DNA from 2 places in the Chromobacterium sp. HL1 genome. Region 1 is predicted to be linked to the other one. Evidence: predicted binding sites of a transcription regulator. Region 1 holds the regulator's gene; the other holds the start of a gene.
What was found. Region 1 encodes FNR, which switches genes on or off when oxygen is low (the NO sensors DNR and NnrR bind a similar motif). Its sites were predicted from a motif close to TTGATNNNNATCAA; they were not measured.

Region 1 (8,159 bases):
CGCTTCCACACTTATAACGTCAAATTGCCGGAGCAATCGCAGGCTTACGTCGATCGTCTGCTGGCTTTGCCGGCGATGCGGGAGTGGTATGAGGCCGCCCAGGCGGAAGGTCAGCGCGCTTCATAGCGGATAATGTCGCAATTAGAGTGGAAGGACGCGCCATAACTCATTAGAATGGCGCGTTTTTTTATCATTTTTACGCGTAGAAGGATAGTTTCATGACCACCCCGTTCATCATCGGCGTTGCAGGCGGCAGCGGCAGCGGTAAAACCACGGTGACCAATCAAGTGCTGGAAACCATTGGCTCCGAGATGGCGGCAGTGATCATTCAAGACTATTACTACCGCGATCAGAGCCATCTGACCTTCGAACAGCGGCTGGCCACCAACTACGACCACCCGCAAGCCTTCGATTGGCCGCTGCTGATCGAGCACATCGACGATCTGCGCAACGGCCGCGCCATCGAAATGCCGGTCTACGACTTCGCCAACCACACCCGCGCCGAGGAAACCATCACCGTGCAGCCGGCGCCGGTCATCGTCATCGAAGGCCTGTTCCCGCTGTACGACGCCGCGCTGCGCGACATGATGTCCTTGAAGATCTTCGTCGACACCGATTCCGACGTGCGCTTCATCCGTCGTCTCAAGCGCGACATCACCGAACGCGGCCGCACCACCGACAGCGTGATCGAACAATACCTGACCACGGTGCGCCCGATGCACAACCAGTTCATCGAGCCCACCAAGCGCTTCGCCGACGTGATCCTGCCGCACGGCGCCAATGATCCGGCGGTGGACATCATCACCACCAAGGTGGCCAGCCTGATGGTGCACAACTGATTTACCCGGCGGCGTCCGCGCCGCCGTCTTCCGCCCGCTTAGCGGGCCCCAAGCACAGGAGCACTCCATGCACACGATCAAACCGCGCAATCCGCACGCTTGCGCGCCCATCATGAAAAAAGGCGGCGCCCACGGACAAAGCCGCTCCGGACAGCGCCAGGCCGGACGCCAGGCCATGCTGGCCGAACTGGATCTGGATTGGGATCTGGATTGGAACGAAGCGGACGCCTATCCGCCGCAGCCGCAAGCCGCTGCCGACGACGAGCCGGCGGTTTTTGGCGACGTGAATAACAAAGAGCCGCGCAATGCGCGGCTCTTTGTTATTCACGGGGCCCAGCCGGCGTTTAAACGTCGGACTTCAACTGCAGCAAATCCCAGCGATTACCGTACAAGTCCTCGAACACCACCACGGTGCCGTATTCCTCCTCGCGCGGCTGCTCGCTGAAGCTCACGCCCGCCGCCGCCATGCGGCGGTAATCGCGCCAGAAATCGTCGGTATGCAGGAAGAAACCCACGCGGCCGCCGGTCTGGCCGCCCACCGCCGCCTGCTGCCGCGCATTGCTCGCCTTGGCCAGCAGCAGCGCGCACTCGCTCGCTCCCGGCGGCGCCACGCGCACCCAGCGCTTGTCCTCGCCCTGGCGTTCATCCTCCAGCAAGACAAAGCCCAGCTTGTCCACATACCAGGCGATGGCTTCATCGTAATCCGTCACCACCAGGGCGACCGAACCCAAAAACTGTTTCATATCACGCTCCAAACAAAAACGGCGCCCCCGAGGACGCCGTGACGCGTTAGCCGCTCAAGCCCCAAGGGGCCAAGCCGACAGCGCTTACTTGCCGATATGCGGCGCCAGCGTATGCAGCAGCTGCGCCAGCACTTTCGGGTTGGCGGCGACGATGTCGCCGGACTCCAGCCAGCCTTGTTCGCCGGACAAATCGGTGACGATGCCGCCCGCTTCCTGCACGATCAGGCTGCCCGCGGCGATGTCCCAAGGCTTGAGGTTCAGCTCCCAGAAACCTTCCACGCGGCCGCAAGCGACATTGCACAGGTCCAGCGAGGCCGCGCCTTCGCGGCGCACGCCGGCGGTCTTGGCCAGCACATCCTTGAGCATGCCCAGGTATTGGTCGATATAGCTTTGGTCGGACACCGGGAAGCCGGTGGCGATCACACATTCATTCATCATGAAGCGTTTGGACACGCGGATGCGGCGATCGTTGAGGAAGGCGCCGACGCCGCGCGAGGCGGTGAACAGATCGTTGCGGTTGGGGTCGAAGACCACGGCTTGCTGCACCTGGCCCTTATGCGCCAGCGCGATGGAGATCGCGTACTGCGGGTGGCCGTGCAGGAAGTTGGTAGTGCCGTCGATCGGATCGATGATCCACTCGTATTCCGACGAACCGATGCCTTTCGCGCCGGACTCTTCTGCTAGAATCGCGTGCTTGGGATAAGCTTCCAGAATGGAAGCGATGATGGACTCTTCCGCGGCGCGGTCCACTTCGGTCACGAAGTCATTGTGTTTCTTGCGCTCTACGCGCACCGCGTCGAGATTCAGCGACGCGCGCTGGATGACACTGCCGGCGCGGCGAGCGGCTTTCACCGCGACATTGAGCATCGGATGCATTGACGGCCTCTACACTTTCAACCATGACAGACGTCCGCCACATGACGCGACGTCTGCTAGTAACAATCTGGGTTAAGGAACAAGAAAAACCCGGCGCAATCGGGCAAGGCGACACGCCTGCCCAATCCGGCAAACGCTGGCCTTGCGCGCAAAACGGCGCGCGGGCTTTTCGATAAGCCGGCTATTTTAATGTGAAACTGCTGATGAATAAACCCCAAGTACCTGATTTTCTGAAAAACATTCGCATCGTGTTGGCCCGCCCCAACCATCCGGGCAATATCGGCTCCGCCGCCCGGGCGATGAAAACCATGGGCCTGAGCCGGCTGTATCTGGTTGAACCCAAAGTGTTTCCCAGCGACGAGGCCAATACGCTGGCCTCCGGCGCGGTGGATCTTCTGGAGCAGGCCACCGTGGTGTCCAGCCTGGCCGAGGCCTTGCAAGACGTCACCATCGCCTGCGCGCTGACCAGCCGCCGTCGCGAGCTGACCACCCCGCTGTCCACCCCGCGCCAGACCACGCCGGAACTGGTGGCGCGCGCCCGCGCCGGCGAACAGGTGGCCCTGGTGTTCGGCAACGAGACCTTCGGCCTGTCCATTGAAGAAGTCGAACAATGCAACCGCCTGGTGACCATCCCCGGCAACCCGGACTACTTCTCGCTGAATCTGGCGATGGCGGTGCAGGTGATGACTTACGAATTGTTCAGCCACACCGGCGTGGACGTCGACTATCTGCGCGCCGACAGCGACGCGGCGGCGCTGGGCGAGGTGGAGGGCTTCTGCGGCCACCTGGAACAGACCATGGACAAGATAGGCTATTTCCGCCGCCGCAACAGCGAACGGATGATGCGCCGGATGCGCACCCTGTTCAACCGCGCCGGCCTGCTGCGCGAGGAAATCGACATCCTGCGCGGCTTCCTCAAACAGGTGCAGCGCGCCGCCGACGGCGAAGTCCGCCGCGACGCGCCCGGACAGGATGGCGAATAAGCCGCTATTCACCCTGCCCTACGCGCACCCGGCGGTGCGCGATCTGGCTTTTCTGCTCTCCGCGCCCTCGCCCTGGCGCAGCGGCGCGGACATCCCGCCGCAGCGGCTGCTGGGGGCCGACGGCCCGGCCTTGCTGCAAACGCTGGACGCCGATCCTGCCGAACTTCAGCACTGGCTGGCGCGCCAGCCCACCCGCCGTCTGGGCCATTACGCGGAACGGCTGCTGTCCTTCTGGTTCCGGCTGGCGCCGCACATCGAACTGGTGGCCAGCAATCTGCCGGTGCGCGCGCCGGACGGCCGCACCGTCGGCGAGTTCGACTTCCTGCTGCGCCTAGACGGCCAACCGCTGCATCTGGAAGCCGCCAGCAAGTTCTATCTGCAACTGGGCCGCAGCGCGGACACCTTGACCGGCCCCAGCCTGCGCGACGCCTGGGCGCTGAAAGCCCATAAACTGCAAACCCAGCTGCGCCTGTCCCGCCACCCGGCGGCGCAAGCGACGCTGCCGGCGGGCTTTGAGGGCTGCGCGGTCGGCGCCCGGCTCAGCGGCTGGCTGTTCCACGCCCGCGACACCGCGCCGGAAGCGCCGCCCGGCGCCCAGCCGCTGTACGGGCAATACTGGCCGCTGCGCGGCGACTGGCCGGCGTTGAATGCGGATTCGCGCTGGGCCTGGCTGCCCAGGCTCAGTTGGCTGGCGCCGGCGCGCCGCTCGCGGGAACACACCGCCGACGCGGCGGAACTGCGCGCGCGCCTGGAACAGGCCGAGGCGCCGCAGCTGCTGGCCGAACTGCAGCCCGGCCCCGACGGCGACTGGCATGAAGTGGCCCGCGGCTTCGCCGTGCCGCCGGGCTGGCCTCAGGAAGCGCCGCTGTCGCGGCTGCTGCTGCAAATCGCGGACTGCGCGCCGGCCCCATGAAAAAAGGCAAGCCCGAGGGCTTGCCTTGCGTTTTCCATCTGTCCGCCCGCGCGGCGGAATCAATGTCCGTTGGCGTGAGCGCAGCCGGAAATCAGCGCCTTCAATTCGTCCACCATCACCAGTTGGATGTGCTTGTGATCGACGGTGATCCAGCCTTGCTGCTGGAACTTGGACAGCGTGCGGCTGACGGTTTCCAGCTTCAGGCCGAGGAAGCTGCCGATTTCCTCGCGGCTCATGCGCAGGATGAAGTCGTTGGCGGCGAAGCCGCGGGTGGACAGACGCTGCGACAGATTGAGCAGGAAGGCGGCCAGGCGCTCTTCCGCCTTCATGTTGCCCAATAACAACATTACATTCTGATCGCGAACGATCTCGCGGCTCATCAGACGGTAGAAATGGTGCTGCAGGGTGGGAATTTCGCGGCCCAGGCTCTCCATGCGGCTGAACGGCAGCTCGCACACCTCGCTGTCCTCCAGCGCGATGGCGTCGCAGCCGTGCACATTGGCGGAAATGCCGTCCAGGCCCATCAGTTCGCCGGACATATGGAAGCCGGTGACCTGCTCGCGGCCGTCCTGGCTGGCGACGCTGGTCTTGAAGAAGCCGGTGCGCACCGCGAACAGCGAACGGAAGCCTTCGCCGCTGCGGAACAAGTACTCGCCGCGCTTCAAACGGCGGCTTTGGCGGATCACCGCGTCGAGCTGGGTCAGCTCCTCGCGGTTAAGCCCCACAGGTAGACAAAGTTCCTTCAGGCTGCAGTTGGAGCAGGAGACCTTCAGGTTATGCAAAGAGATATGGTTCTGATCGGACATGGCATGTTTAGTACAAGCTTGCGATGAAGCTTGACCCTTATCAAAGCGAAATTCGCAGGATTTCCGCAAATTTACCAGTCCACCAGAGGTTTTGCCATCCAAATACGACATGAAGACCACCCACCCATTTTCTCCTGCCCATTTTGAATTCGACCGCGCGCTGATTGAGCGCCTCGACGGGACAGGTCCTAGATATACGTCATACCCGACAGCGGATCGCTTTACGCCGGGTTTTGCCGAAAGAGACTACATCCACTGGCTACGGCAGCGCAGCATCGGCGCCAACCGGAAACCTTTATCATTGTACGCTCATATACCTTTTTGCAACACTATCTGCTACTACTGCGGTTGCAACAAGATCATCACCAAGGACAGCGGCAAAGCGGACTTGTACCTGGACTACCTGGAGAAGGAGGTCCGCATGATCGCCTCCTGTCTGGGCCGCCGCGAGCAAGTGATACAGCTGCATTTCGGCGGCGGCACCCCCACTTTCTTGTCCGACGCGCAACTGGAACGATTGATGACCTTGCTCAAGACTCATTTCGAGTTCTTGAAGGAGGGGGAGTATTCCATAGAAATAGACCCGCGCAAAGTCAGCGCGGCGACAATCTTCAAACTGGCCGAACTCGGCTTCAACCGCATCAGCGTCGGGATTCAGGACTTTGAACCGGCGGTGCAGCAGGCGGTGAACCGGGTGCAGTCCGAAGAGGAAACGCTGGAGGTGATCCAGGCCGCGCGCGACGCCGGCTTCAAGTCCGTCAGCGTCGACCTGATCTACGGCCTGCCGCTGCAGACCCGGGAATCGGTGCGCCGCACGCTGGACAAGGTGATCGCCATCGGGCCGGACCGGCTGGCGCTGTACAACTACGCCCACCTGCCCACCGTGTTCATGCCGCAGCGGCGCATCAACGAGGCCGATCTGCCCTCGCCGGAAACCAAGCTGGACATCCTGCAGGACTCGGTGCAGCGCCTGGCCGACGCCGGCTATGTCTTCATCGGCATGGATCACTTCGCCAAGCCGGACGACGAACTGGCCTCCGCCCTGCGCCAGGGCCGGCTGCAACGCAATTTCCAGGGTTACTCCACCCATGCGGACTGCGACATGATCGGTCTTGGCGTGTCCTCCATCGGCAAGGTCGGCCCCTGTTACAGCCAGAGCGCCAAGGACTTGGACAGTTATTACGCGGCGCTGGACAGCGGCCATCTGCCGGTGTTGCGCGGGCTGACGCTGGACAATGACGACATCCTGCGCCGCAGCATCATCCAGGGCCTGATGTGTCGCTTCTCGCTGTCGGTGGAGGCGCTGGAAGAGATCCACGGCATCAACTTCGCCGAGTACTTCGCCGAAGAACTGCCGCAGATCCGCGAATACCAGCAACTGGGCCTGCTGTCCTTCGACGGCGACTTCATCATGGTGGAGCCCAAGGGCCGCTTCCTGATCCGCAATATCGCGATGATCTTCGACCGCCACCTGCGGGAGCGCCGCACCCAGGCGCGCTACTCCAAGACCATTTGAACGGGGCTAGCAACAAAACAGCCCGCGTCTGGACGCGGGCTGTTTATCGTTGGAGCCGGACGCGGCTTACCAGATGTCTTTTTCTACCTTGGCGGCCAGTTCCGGGTAATCCGCCACCTTGAACACCGGGGTGGACTCGCCCCGCTTCAGCTGACGCTCGTAATCCTTCAGCACAATGAAGAAATAACGCGACAGCAGCACGATGGCCACCAGATTGATCAGCGCCATCAGGCCCATGGCAAAGTCAGCCATATCCCACACCAGCGGCAGGCTGGCCACCGCGCCGAACATCACCATCGCCAGCACGATCAGACGGAAGGCCAGCAAGATCCCCTTATTGCTGCGGATGAATTCGACATTGCCCTCGGCGTAAGCGTAATTGCCGATGATGGTGGAAAAGGCGAACAGGAACATCGCCACCGCCAGGAAGGACGCGCCTATCGGGCCGAACTGCGATTCGATCGCCTTCTGCGTCAGCGCCACGCCGCTCAAACCCTGGTCATACACGCCGGACAACAGAATGATGGCGGCGGTGGCGGTACAGATCACCATGGTGTCGATGAAGACGCCGAACATCTGGATCGCGCCCTGGCTCGCCGGGTGACGCGAAGTCGCCGTCGCCGCCGCGTTGGGGGCGGAGCCCATGCCCGCCTCATTGGAGAACAGGCCGCGCTTGATGCCCAGCATCATCGCCTGGCTCACCGCATAGCCGGCGAAGCCGCCCGCCGCCTGCTCCAGACCGAAGGCGCTCTTGACGATCAACACGATCAAACCCGGCAGCTCGGCCGCGTGCGCCGCCAAGACATAGAAGGTCATCAGCAGATAAATGGCCGCCATCACCGGCACCAGCCACTCGGCCACCCGCGCCACCGAGCGCACGCCGCCAAAAATGATGGGGGCGGTCATCACCACCAGGGCGATGCCCACCATATAGCGGTTCCAGCCCCAGGCGCCCTCGGTGGCCGCCACGATGGAGTTGGCCTGCACCGCGTTGAACACCAGGCCGAAGGCCAGGATCAGACACAGGGCGAAGATCACGCCCAGCCAGCGTTGCCCCAGGCCTTTCTGGATGTAGTAGGCCGGGCCGCCGCGGAAGGTGTCGTCATGGTGATTGGTCTTGAACAGCTGCGCCAAAGTCGATTCGGCGAAAGCGCTGGCCATGCCCAGCATGGCGGTCAGCCACATCCAGAACACCGCGCCGGGGCCGCCGGCGGCAATGGCGATGGCCACGCCGGCGATATTGCCGGTGCCCACCCGGCTGGCGAGGCCGGTGGCGAAAGCCTGGAACGGCGAAATATCGTCCTTACTGCGATGGCCGCCGCGGCCGCCCATCATTTCGCGCCAGCCGCGCGCGAACAGCCTCAGCTGCAACAGGCCGGAACGCAACGAGAAATACAAGCCGACGGCCAGCAACAGGCCGATCAGCATCTTGCCCCAAATCACATCATTGGCGGCATTGATAAACGAATGAAGCAAGTCCATG
Region 2 (8,159 bases), 2.2 Mb from region 1:
TCGGTATAGTGGGACAAGGCGTTGACGGTCTTGATCGACATCATCGGGCCTTCGAAGGTGGACATGCCGTAGAAGGACAGCGAAACCACCAGGAATTTCAACACCGGATCGGTGCGCAGCTTATGCCAGGCGCCGGACAGCGTCATGATGCCGTTGATCATGCCGCCCCAGCTCGGAGCCAGCAGCACCAGGGAGAACACCATGCCTACGGACTGGGTCCAGTCAGGCAGGCTGGTGTAATGCAGGTGGTGAGGACCGGCCCACATATAGGTGAAGATCAGCGCCCAGAAGTGCACCACGGACAGGCGGTAGGAGTAAACCGGACGGCCGGCCTGTTTCGGGATGAAGTAGTACATCATGCCCAGGAAGGCGGCGGTCAGGAAGAAGCCCACGGCGTTGTGGCCGTACCACCATTGCACCATGGCGTCCACGGCGCCGGAGTAGGCGGAGTAGGATTTCCACAGCGACACCGGCACGAAGGCGGAGTTGACGATGTGCAGCAGGGCCACGGCCAGGATGAAGGCGCCGTAGAACCAGTTGGCCACGTAGATGTGCTTGACCTTGCGGATGGCGATGGTGCCGAAGAAAACGATGGCGTAAACAACCCAGATCACCGCGATCAGCAGTTTGATCGGCCATTCCAGCTCGGCGTATTCCTTGCTGGTGGTCAGGCCCAGCGGCAAGGTGATGGCGGCCAGCACGATCACCAGCTGCCAGCCCCAGAAGGTGAAGGCGGCGAGCTTGTCGGAGATCAGCCGGACGTTACAGGTACGCTGCACCACGTAATAGGAGGTGGCGAACAGGCCGCAACCGCCAAAGGCGAAGATGACCGCATTGGTGTGCAGAGGACGCAGGCGGCCAAAGTGGAACCAGGGGCCGAAGTTCAATTCGGGCCAGACCAGTTGGGCCGCAATGATGACGCCCACCAACATGCCGACAATGCCCCACACGACGGTCATGATGGCAAATTGGCGCACCACCTTATAGTTATAAGTGGATTGCGTTTCCATTTAGGGTTTTCTCCAAGGTTGCTAACTCAGAACGTGACATATCTAATCGGCGGCTTGAAGTCCGGGAAACTGTCCCCATCTGTACCGATGTGACTGTATCCAGACGATGCCGCAGGGAAAACGACTTTTATTAAAATCAAGCGCTTGACCCAGATCGCAGCGGTACTGATGTCTGTATTAGCAGTTCATCCCGTATTGCGACAGCGCAATTTCCCCATTTAGTTAACCCGGCATTCTAAATCAATTACCCATATCGGGCCAGTTTGGACGGCCGGGGGATGTCGCTTTCCCATTTGTCTTTATTTATGTCTCAAGCGAGCGTGACAGTTCTTGCAAATACTGTTGCTACTGACCGAGATTGTATTGTCTGGCGGCCCAGCCTTCTTGACCTGGATCAAGATGTCATAAAACGCAGCGTTTACCCGCGGCAAGTGCTAAAATCAGAAGGTTTTGCAACGATTGCAGGCAGATCATGACCGTTTCCGTCCGCTACACCCTATGTCCGAGCGCCCCGGAGGCGCATCTTTTCGAGGTCGTCCTGACCGTTTCCCGGCCCGCCAAGAATGGCCAGATTTTCTCATTGCCGGCGTGGATTCCCGGCAGTTACATGATCCGGGAGTTCTCCAAACATATTGTGGAAATTCGCGCGGAATCCGCGGGAAAAGCGGTGCGGCTGGTCCAGCTGACAAAAAACAGTTGGCAAGCCGCGCCAGTCAAGGGCTCGTTGGTTCTACGCTATAAAGTTTATGCGTTTGATCTGTCGGTGCGCGGCGCTTATCTGGACGCGCAGCGCGGCTTCTATAACGGCAGCAGCGTTTTCCTGGCGGCGGACGGCTACGAGAACGAGGCTTGCGAGGTGGAGATCCTGCCGCCGGAAGGCAAGGCCTACGCCGATTGGAAGGTGGCGACCAGCTTGCCGGCGCGCGGCGCGGACAAGAAAACCGGCTTCGGCGGCTATCAGGCCGCCTCTTACGACGAGTTGATCGACCACCCGGTGGAACTGGGCGCTTTCGAACGCGTCAGCTTCAAAGCCTGCGGCGTGCCGCACGAATTCGTCGTCTCCGGCCGCTTCCGCGCCGACCTCAAGCGCCTGGCGCGCGACGCCAAGAAAATCTGCGAATACCAGATCAAGCTGTTCGGCGAGCCGGCGCCCTTCGAGCGCTACGTATTCATGCTTTTCGTCGGCAAGGACATCTACGGCGGCCTGGAGCATCGCGCCTCCACCGCGCTGGTGGCCAATCGCGACGACTTGCCGCAGCAGGGCGTCGAGGAGATCGGTGACGGCTATCTGAAGCTGCTGGGCCTGATCAGCCACGAATATTTCCACAGCTGGAACGTCAAGCGGATGAAGCCGGCGGCGTTCACGCCCTACGATCTGAACCAGGAAGGCTATACCCGTCTGCTGTGGGCCTTCGAGGGCATCACCTCCTATTACGACGACCTGAGCCTGGTGCGTTGCGGCCTGATAGACGAGAAGCGCTATCTGGGCCTGCTGGCGGAAACCATCAGCGGCGTCGAGCGCGGCGCCGGCCGCTTGAAGCAGACGCTGGAGCAATCCAGCTTCGAAGCGTGGACCAAGTACTATCGACAAGACGAAAACAGCCCCAACAGCATCGTCAGCTATTACACCAAGGGCGCGCTGGCCGCGCTGGCGCTGGACCTGACCATACGCCGCGACAGCCAGGGCCGTCAGTCGCTGGACGACGTGATGCGCGCGCTGTGGCGCAAATGGCTGGACGACGGCAAGGGCCTGGCCGAGGACGAGTGGGAAAGCCAGGCGCAGGCCGTCACCGGCCTGGACCTCAAGGCCTTTTTCGATCGCGCGCTGCGCGGTGTTGAGTCCCTGCCGCTGGCCGAACTGTTGGCGGCCCAGGGCGTGGAGCTGCGCTTCGAGCCGGCGGCCAACGCCGGCGACCGCGGCGGCCTGGCGTTGAGCGGCAAGCCTGCGCCGGCCAGCCTGGGGGTCAAGGCCGTGGCCGAGGCCCAGGGCGTGCGCGTGCTCAATGTCTACGACGGCGGCGCGGCGCAAGGCGCCGGCCTGTCCGGCGGCGACGTGATCGTGGCCATAGACAAGCTCAAGGCCGTGGACCTGGACAAGGCGCTGGCGCGCTACCAGCCCGGCGATAAGCTGAAACTGCACTGGTTCCGCCGCGACGAACTGATCAGCGCGCAAGTGGAGCTGCAAGCCGCTCCTGCCGACGCCTGCCGCCTGCTGTTGCAGGACGGCGGCGCGCAGTGGCTGCGCCGCTAATATTCATCGGGTCGGCGCCGCTGCCCGGCGTCGTCCCCCTCCAGCCAAGACCGGCGCAGCCGGCATCGAAGGAGACGTAGACATGGCTCAACAGCCGCAAGTCAAGTACCGCAACGACTACGCAGCCCCCGCTTTTCTGATCGACCGCGTCGATCTGAGCTTCGACATCGAAGACGACGCCACCCGCGTGCACGCGCGCCTGGTGGTGACCCGCAACGACAAGGCCGCGCGCCAGGACGATCTGGTGCTGGACGGCAGCGCCGCATTGGTGGCGGTGACGCTGGACGGCGAACGCCTGGGCGAAGGCGGCTACGCGCTGGCCAACGATCAACTGACCGTGCGCGGCGTGCCGGACAGCTTCATCCTGGAAGTGGAAACCGAGATCGATCCGGCGGCCAACACCAGTCTGATGGGCTTGTACGCGTCCAACGGCAATCTGTTCACCCAATGCGAGCCGGAAGGCTTCCGCAAAATCACCTATTACCTGGACCGTCCCGACGTGATGGCCAAGTTCACCACCACCATCATGGCGGACAAGCACAAATTCCCGGTGCTGCTCTCCAACGGCAACAAGGTGGGCGAGGGCATGGTGGACAAGAAGCGCCACTGGGTGAAGTGGGTGGACCCGTACAAGAAGCCGTCTTATCTGTTCGCCTTGGTGGCCGGCAAGCTGACGGCGCTGAAGGACAAGTTCGTCACGATGCGCGGCCGCGAAGTGGCGCTGGAGATCTGGACCGAACCGGCCGATCAGGACAAGACTCAGCACGCGATGGAGTCCCTGAAGCACTCGATGAAGTGGGACGAGCAGCGCTTCGGCCTGGAATACGATCTGGACATCTATATGATCGTCGCCGTCGGCGACTTCAATATGGGCGCGATGGAGAACAAGGGCCTCAACGTCTTCAACACCAAGTACGTGCTGGCGCGCAAGGACACCGCCACCGACGCCGACTTCCAGGGCGTGGAGCGGGTGATCGGCCATGAATACTTCCACAACTGGACCGGCAACCGCGTCACCTGCCGCGACTGGTTCCAGCTGTCGCTGAAGGAAGGCCTGACCGTGTTCCGCGACCAGGAGTTCGGCGCCGACATGAGCAGCCGCGCGGTCAAGCGCATTGAGGACGTCAAGGGCCTGCGCGCTCATCAGTTCCCGGAGGACGCGGGCCCCACCTCCCATCCCATCCGCCCGGACAGCTATATCGAGATGAATAATTTCTACACCATGACGGTGTATGAAAAAGGCGCGGAAGTGGTGCGCATGTATCACACCTTGCTGGGCGAAGCCGGCTTCCGCAAGGGCATGGACCTGTATTTCAAACGCCATGACGGCCAGGCGGTGACCTGCGACGACTTCCGCGCGGCGATGGCCGACGCCAACGACGTGGACCTGGGTCAGTTCGGCCTGTGGTACAGCCAGGCCGGCACCCCGGTGCTCAGCGTCAGCGGCCGTTACGACAGCGTGGCGCGCAGCTACACCCTGAACGTGCGCCAATCCTGCCCGGCCACCCCGGGCCAGGAGCAGAAGCAGCCCTTCCACATTCCGCTGGCCCTGGGTCTGGTGGGCGCGGACGGCGCCGACCTGCCGCTGCGGCTGGAGGGCGAGGCCGAGGCGCAGGGCGGCACCCGGGTGCTGGACGTCAAGGCGGCGGAGCAGAGCTTCACCTTCGTCGACGTGCCGGCCGAGCCGGTGCCTTCGCTGCTGCGCGGCTTCTCCGCGCCGGTGAAGCTGGATTTCGATTGGCGCGACGACCAACTGGCTTTCCTGATGGCCAACGACAGCGACAGCTTCAGCCGCTGGGAAGCCGGCCAGACCTTGGCCGAGCGCCTGTTCAAGCAGCTGTTGACGACGCTGGCCGCCGGCGGCGAGCTGAAGTTGCCGGAAACCTTCGTCGCCGCCTTCCGCGCGGTGCTCAAGGACCATGTCGCCGATCCGGCGTTCAAGGCCTTGATGCTGGCTCTGCCTTCCGAGGCGGAAATCCTGGAGATGGTGGAGGCGGCCAACCCGGCGAGCATCCATCAGGTGCGCGATTTCGTGCTGGAGGAGCTGGCGCAGGCGCTGCGCGGCGAGTGGCGCGAGGCGTACGAGCTGAGCCAGACCCGCGATTACAAGCCGCAGGACGCCGGCAAGCGCGATCTGAAGAACCGGGCTCTGGCCATGCTGAACCGCCTGGACGACGCCTGGCCGGCGGAGGCCGCCTCCAAGCAGTGCCAGGAGGCGGACAATATGACCGACCAGATGGGCGCGATGCTGGCCTTGCGCGATCGCGACGGCGCCGAGCGCGACGATTGCTTCACCGCCTTCGCCGCCCGCTGGCAGGGCGACGCGCTGGTGATGGACAAGTTCTTCATGCTGGTGGCCAGCAGCCAGCTGCCGGGCACGCTGGAGCATGTGCAGGCGGCGATGCAGCATCCGGCCTTCACCTTGAAGAACCCCAATAAGGCGCGCGCGCTGATCGGCACCTTCGGCGCCAATATGGCCTTGTTCCACGCCGCCGACGGCAGCGGCTATCGCTTCCTCGCCGATCAGGTGCTGGCGCTGGACGCGATCAATCCGCAGGTGGCCAGCCGCATCGTCAACGCCTTCCGCCGGCTGAAGAAGCTGGAGCCGGCGCGTCAGGCGCTGATGCGCGAGCAATTGCAGCGCCTGGCCGGGCAAACGCTGTCCAAGGACGTGTACGAGATCGTGTCCAAGATTTTGGAAGCCTGAGCCGTCTCGCGCCGCTCAAAACAAAGCCCCGGTTTCAAACCGGGGCTTTTTTCATGGCGGCTTGGGTTGCCCGGCGCGGCTTATTCTACGCGCAGCCGTTGCCCGCCCTGTCCGCCTTGTTTCTTCGGCAGCGTCAGGCTGAGCACGCCGTTTTCATACTTGGCGCTGGCCGCGTTGCGTTCGATCTCGGCCGGCAGCTGGAAGCTGCGCGACACCGCGCCGTAAAACCGCTCGGTGCGCAGCGGGCGTTCGTCCTTGCGCTCGCTGTCCGTCTGGCGCACTTCCGCCTTGATGGTGACCAGCGGGCCGTCCACTTCCACATGGATATCCTCCTTGCCGACGCCGGGGATTTCCGCGTGAACGGTGAACTGGGTTTCGGATTCCCTCACGTCGATCTTGATCTGGCTGGGCAGGGGATCGCCGTGCAACGGCTTGATGAAAAAGCCGGGGCTGAAGTCGCGGAACAGTTCGTCAAACAGGCTAACATTGCCGCGGGAAGGCAGGATGTTCATCTTACTCTCCTTTTAGATCAATGGATTAGATGTAAAACGGGCCCTGTTGTCGATATAGGGACGCCGCGCGGATTCTCAAGCCCCGGCGCGGACGGAATGTGGCGGGACGCGCGCGTATCAGTCCGATTGGACAGGTCTCAGCCATAGGCCGGCGAAATCGGTCCAGCCGTTTTCGCTCATTTGCAGGCCGGCCAGTTGCGGGCTGGCTTGATGGCCCTGGCGCTCATGCGATAGCGGCAGCACCCAGCCCTCGGCGCACAGCCAGTCGCCGATGGCGGCGTAACCGGCCATCCGCTGTTGGGTGTCCGGCTGGCGCTGGATGTCCCGCAATTGCGCGTTCAGCCGCGCCTGCGCCGCCGCGCCCAGGCCGCGCTGCAACGGTTGCCGGGTGCCCAGCCATTCGTGGCAGCTGTAGTCGCGATCGTCGTGCAAGACCTCGCTGCACAACATCAGATCGGCCTGCCGCCACCAGTCCTGATCGTGAAAGAAGGCGCGCCGGCTGAGGGCGTGGATCTCCAGGTCGATGGACAGGGCGGCCAGGCGCTGGCGGATGGCGGCGGCCAGCGGCGGAAAGCAGGGCAGGTCGTAATGGAACAGGCGCAGGCGGGCGCGGTCCAGCCGGGGGCGGCGCTCGGCTCGCGGCAAGGGATGTCGCCAGCCCGGCAGCAGGCCGGCCGCCGGCGTCTGCAGAACGTCGTTGGCCTGGACCAGCGCGGGCTCGGCCAGCCAGCGCATCAGCGGAGCGCGCTCGCTGTCCGGCAAGGCCGGGTTCAGCAGCAAATAGGTGCAGGCCGATTGCAGCGTGCCGTTGGCGTCGTCGTTGGCGTAATCCAGGCGCAGGTGGAAGTCCTGGCCGTCGTCGCCGGCGGGAATGAACCAGAGCTCGATCTCGTCCAGCAGCGCCCGCTCGCGGTAATGGGCGGCGAAGGCGGCCAGGCTCAGCCGCTGCTCGCTGTGGCGCAGCGCCCGGAACGGACCGCTGCCCACCGGCAGGCGTTCGAAGTCGGCGCCGCGCCGTAAGGGGACGATGGAGCTGTTGGCGGTGGCCAGCCGCTGCGGCCATAGAAAATCTCCGTCGTCCAAGCGGCAGCTGAAGGACAGCGGATCGTGGACCTCGACCGCGCTCAGGTGGCGGTATTGCCGCTGATAAGGATTGTCGGATTCGCGCAGTCGCAGCAGGCTGGCGGCCGCGGCGTCGGCCTGCAAGGGCGAGCCGTCGTGGAATTGCAGGCCGGGGCGCAGCCAGAAGCGCCAGCGCCTGGCCGCGGCGTCGCTTTCCCAGTGATGGGCCAGGCCGCCCTGCAGGCTTTGCAGCGCGCGGTCGAAACGGCATAGCCGGTCGAATATCTGCCGGACCAGATGGGATTCCAGCCGGCCGCTGACGGTGACCGGGTCCAGGCTCAGCGGCGCATGCGGTATCGGGATGCGCAGGCAGCGGCCTTGCGCGGCGCTGCCCAGGTATTGCGGCAGCGCGCTCAGCAATTGTTCGCGCCGCTGCGGCGGCAATTGGGCGAAGGCCTGCTCCAGCTTGCCGTCGCGCAGCAAGCGCTGCAGACGCTGCCATTCCAGCTGTTCCGGCGGGCAGAGCAGGCTTAGCCGCGATTTACGGCCGCGCCCCCGGCCCGGCTCCCAGGCCAGCCAGCCGCGCTCGCGCATCTTGGCCAGCTGCAGCCGGGCGT

Region 2: the regulator FNR is predicted to act here: its motif matches at 1,395-1,408, upstream of AB1Z25_RS03350 (M61 family metallopeptidase).

The regions. Positions count from the first base shown of each region.
Region 1 covers NZ_CP162399.1:3,711,708-3,719,866, forward strand. Annotated here, with positions in the region: gene AB1Z25_RS16900 (glutathione S-transferase family protein) at 1-126, shown strand, start outside; gene udk (uridine kinase) at 219-839, shown strand; gene AB1Z25_RS16910 (hypothetical protein) at 841-1,167, opposite strand; gene AB1Z25_RS16915 (VOC family protein) at 1,184-1,582, opposite strand; gene AB1Z25_RS16920 (inositol monophosphatase family protein) at 1,667-2,458, opposite strand; gene AB1Z25_RS16925 (RNA methyltransferase) at 2,662-3,441, shown strand; gene AB1Z25_RS16930 (DUF1853 family protein) at 3,431-4,354, shown strand; gene fnr (fumarate/nitrate reduction transcriptional regulator Fnr) at 4,414-5,160, opposite strand; gene hemN (oxygen-independent coproporphyrinogen III oxidase) at 5,270-6,676, shown strand; gene AB1Z25_RS16945 (alanine/glycine:cation symporter family protein) at 6,743-8,158, opposite strand.
Region 2 covers NZ_CP162399.1:734,676-742,834, forward strand. Annotated here, with positions in the region: gene ccoN (cytochrome-c oxidase, cbb3-type subunit I) at 1-1,010, opposite strand, end outside; gene AB1Z25_RS03350 (M61 family metallopeptidase) at 1,483-3,261, shown strand; gene pepN (aminopeptidase N) at 3,344-5,968, shown strand; gene AB1Z25_RS03360 (Hsp20/alpha crystallin family protein) at 6,049-6,480, opposite strand; gene AB1Z25_RS03365 (SgrR family transcriptional regulator) at 6,598-8,159, opposite strand, start outside.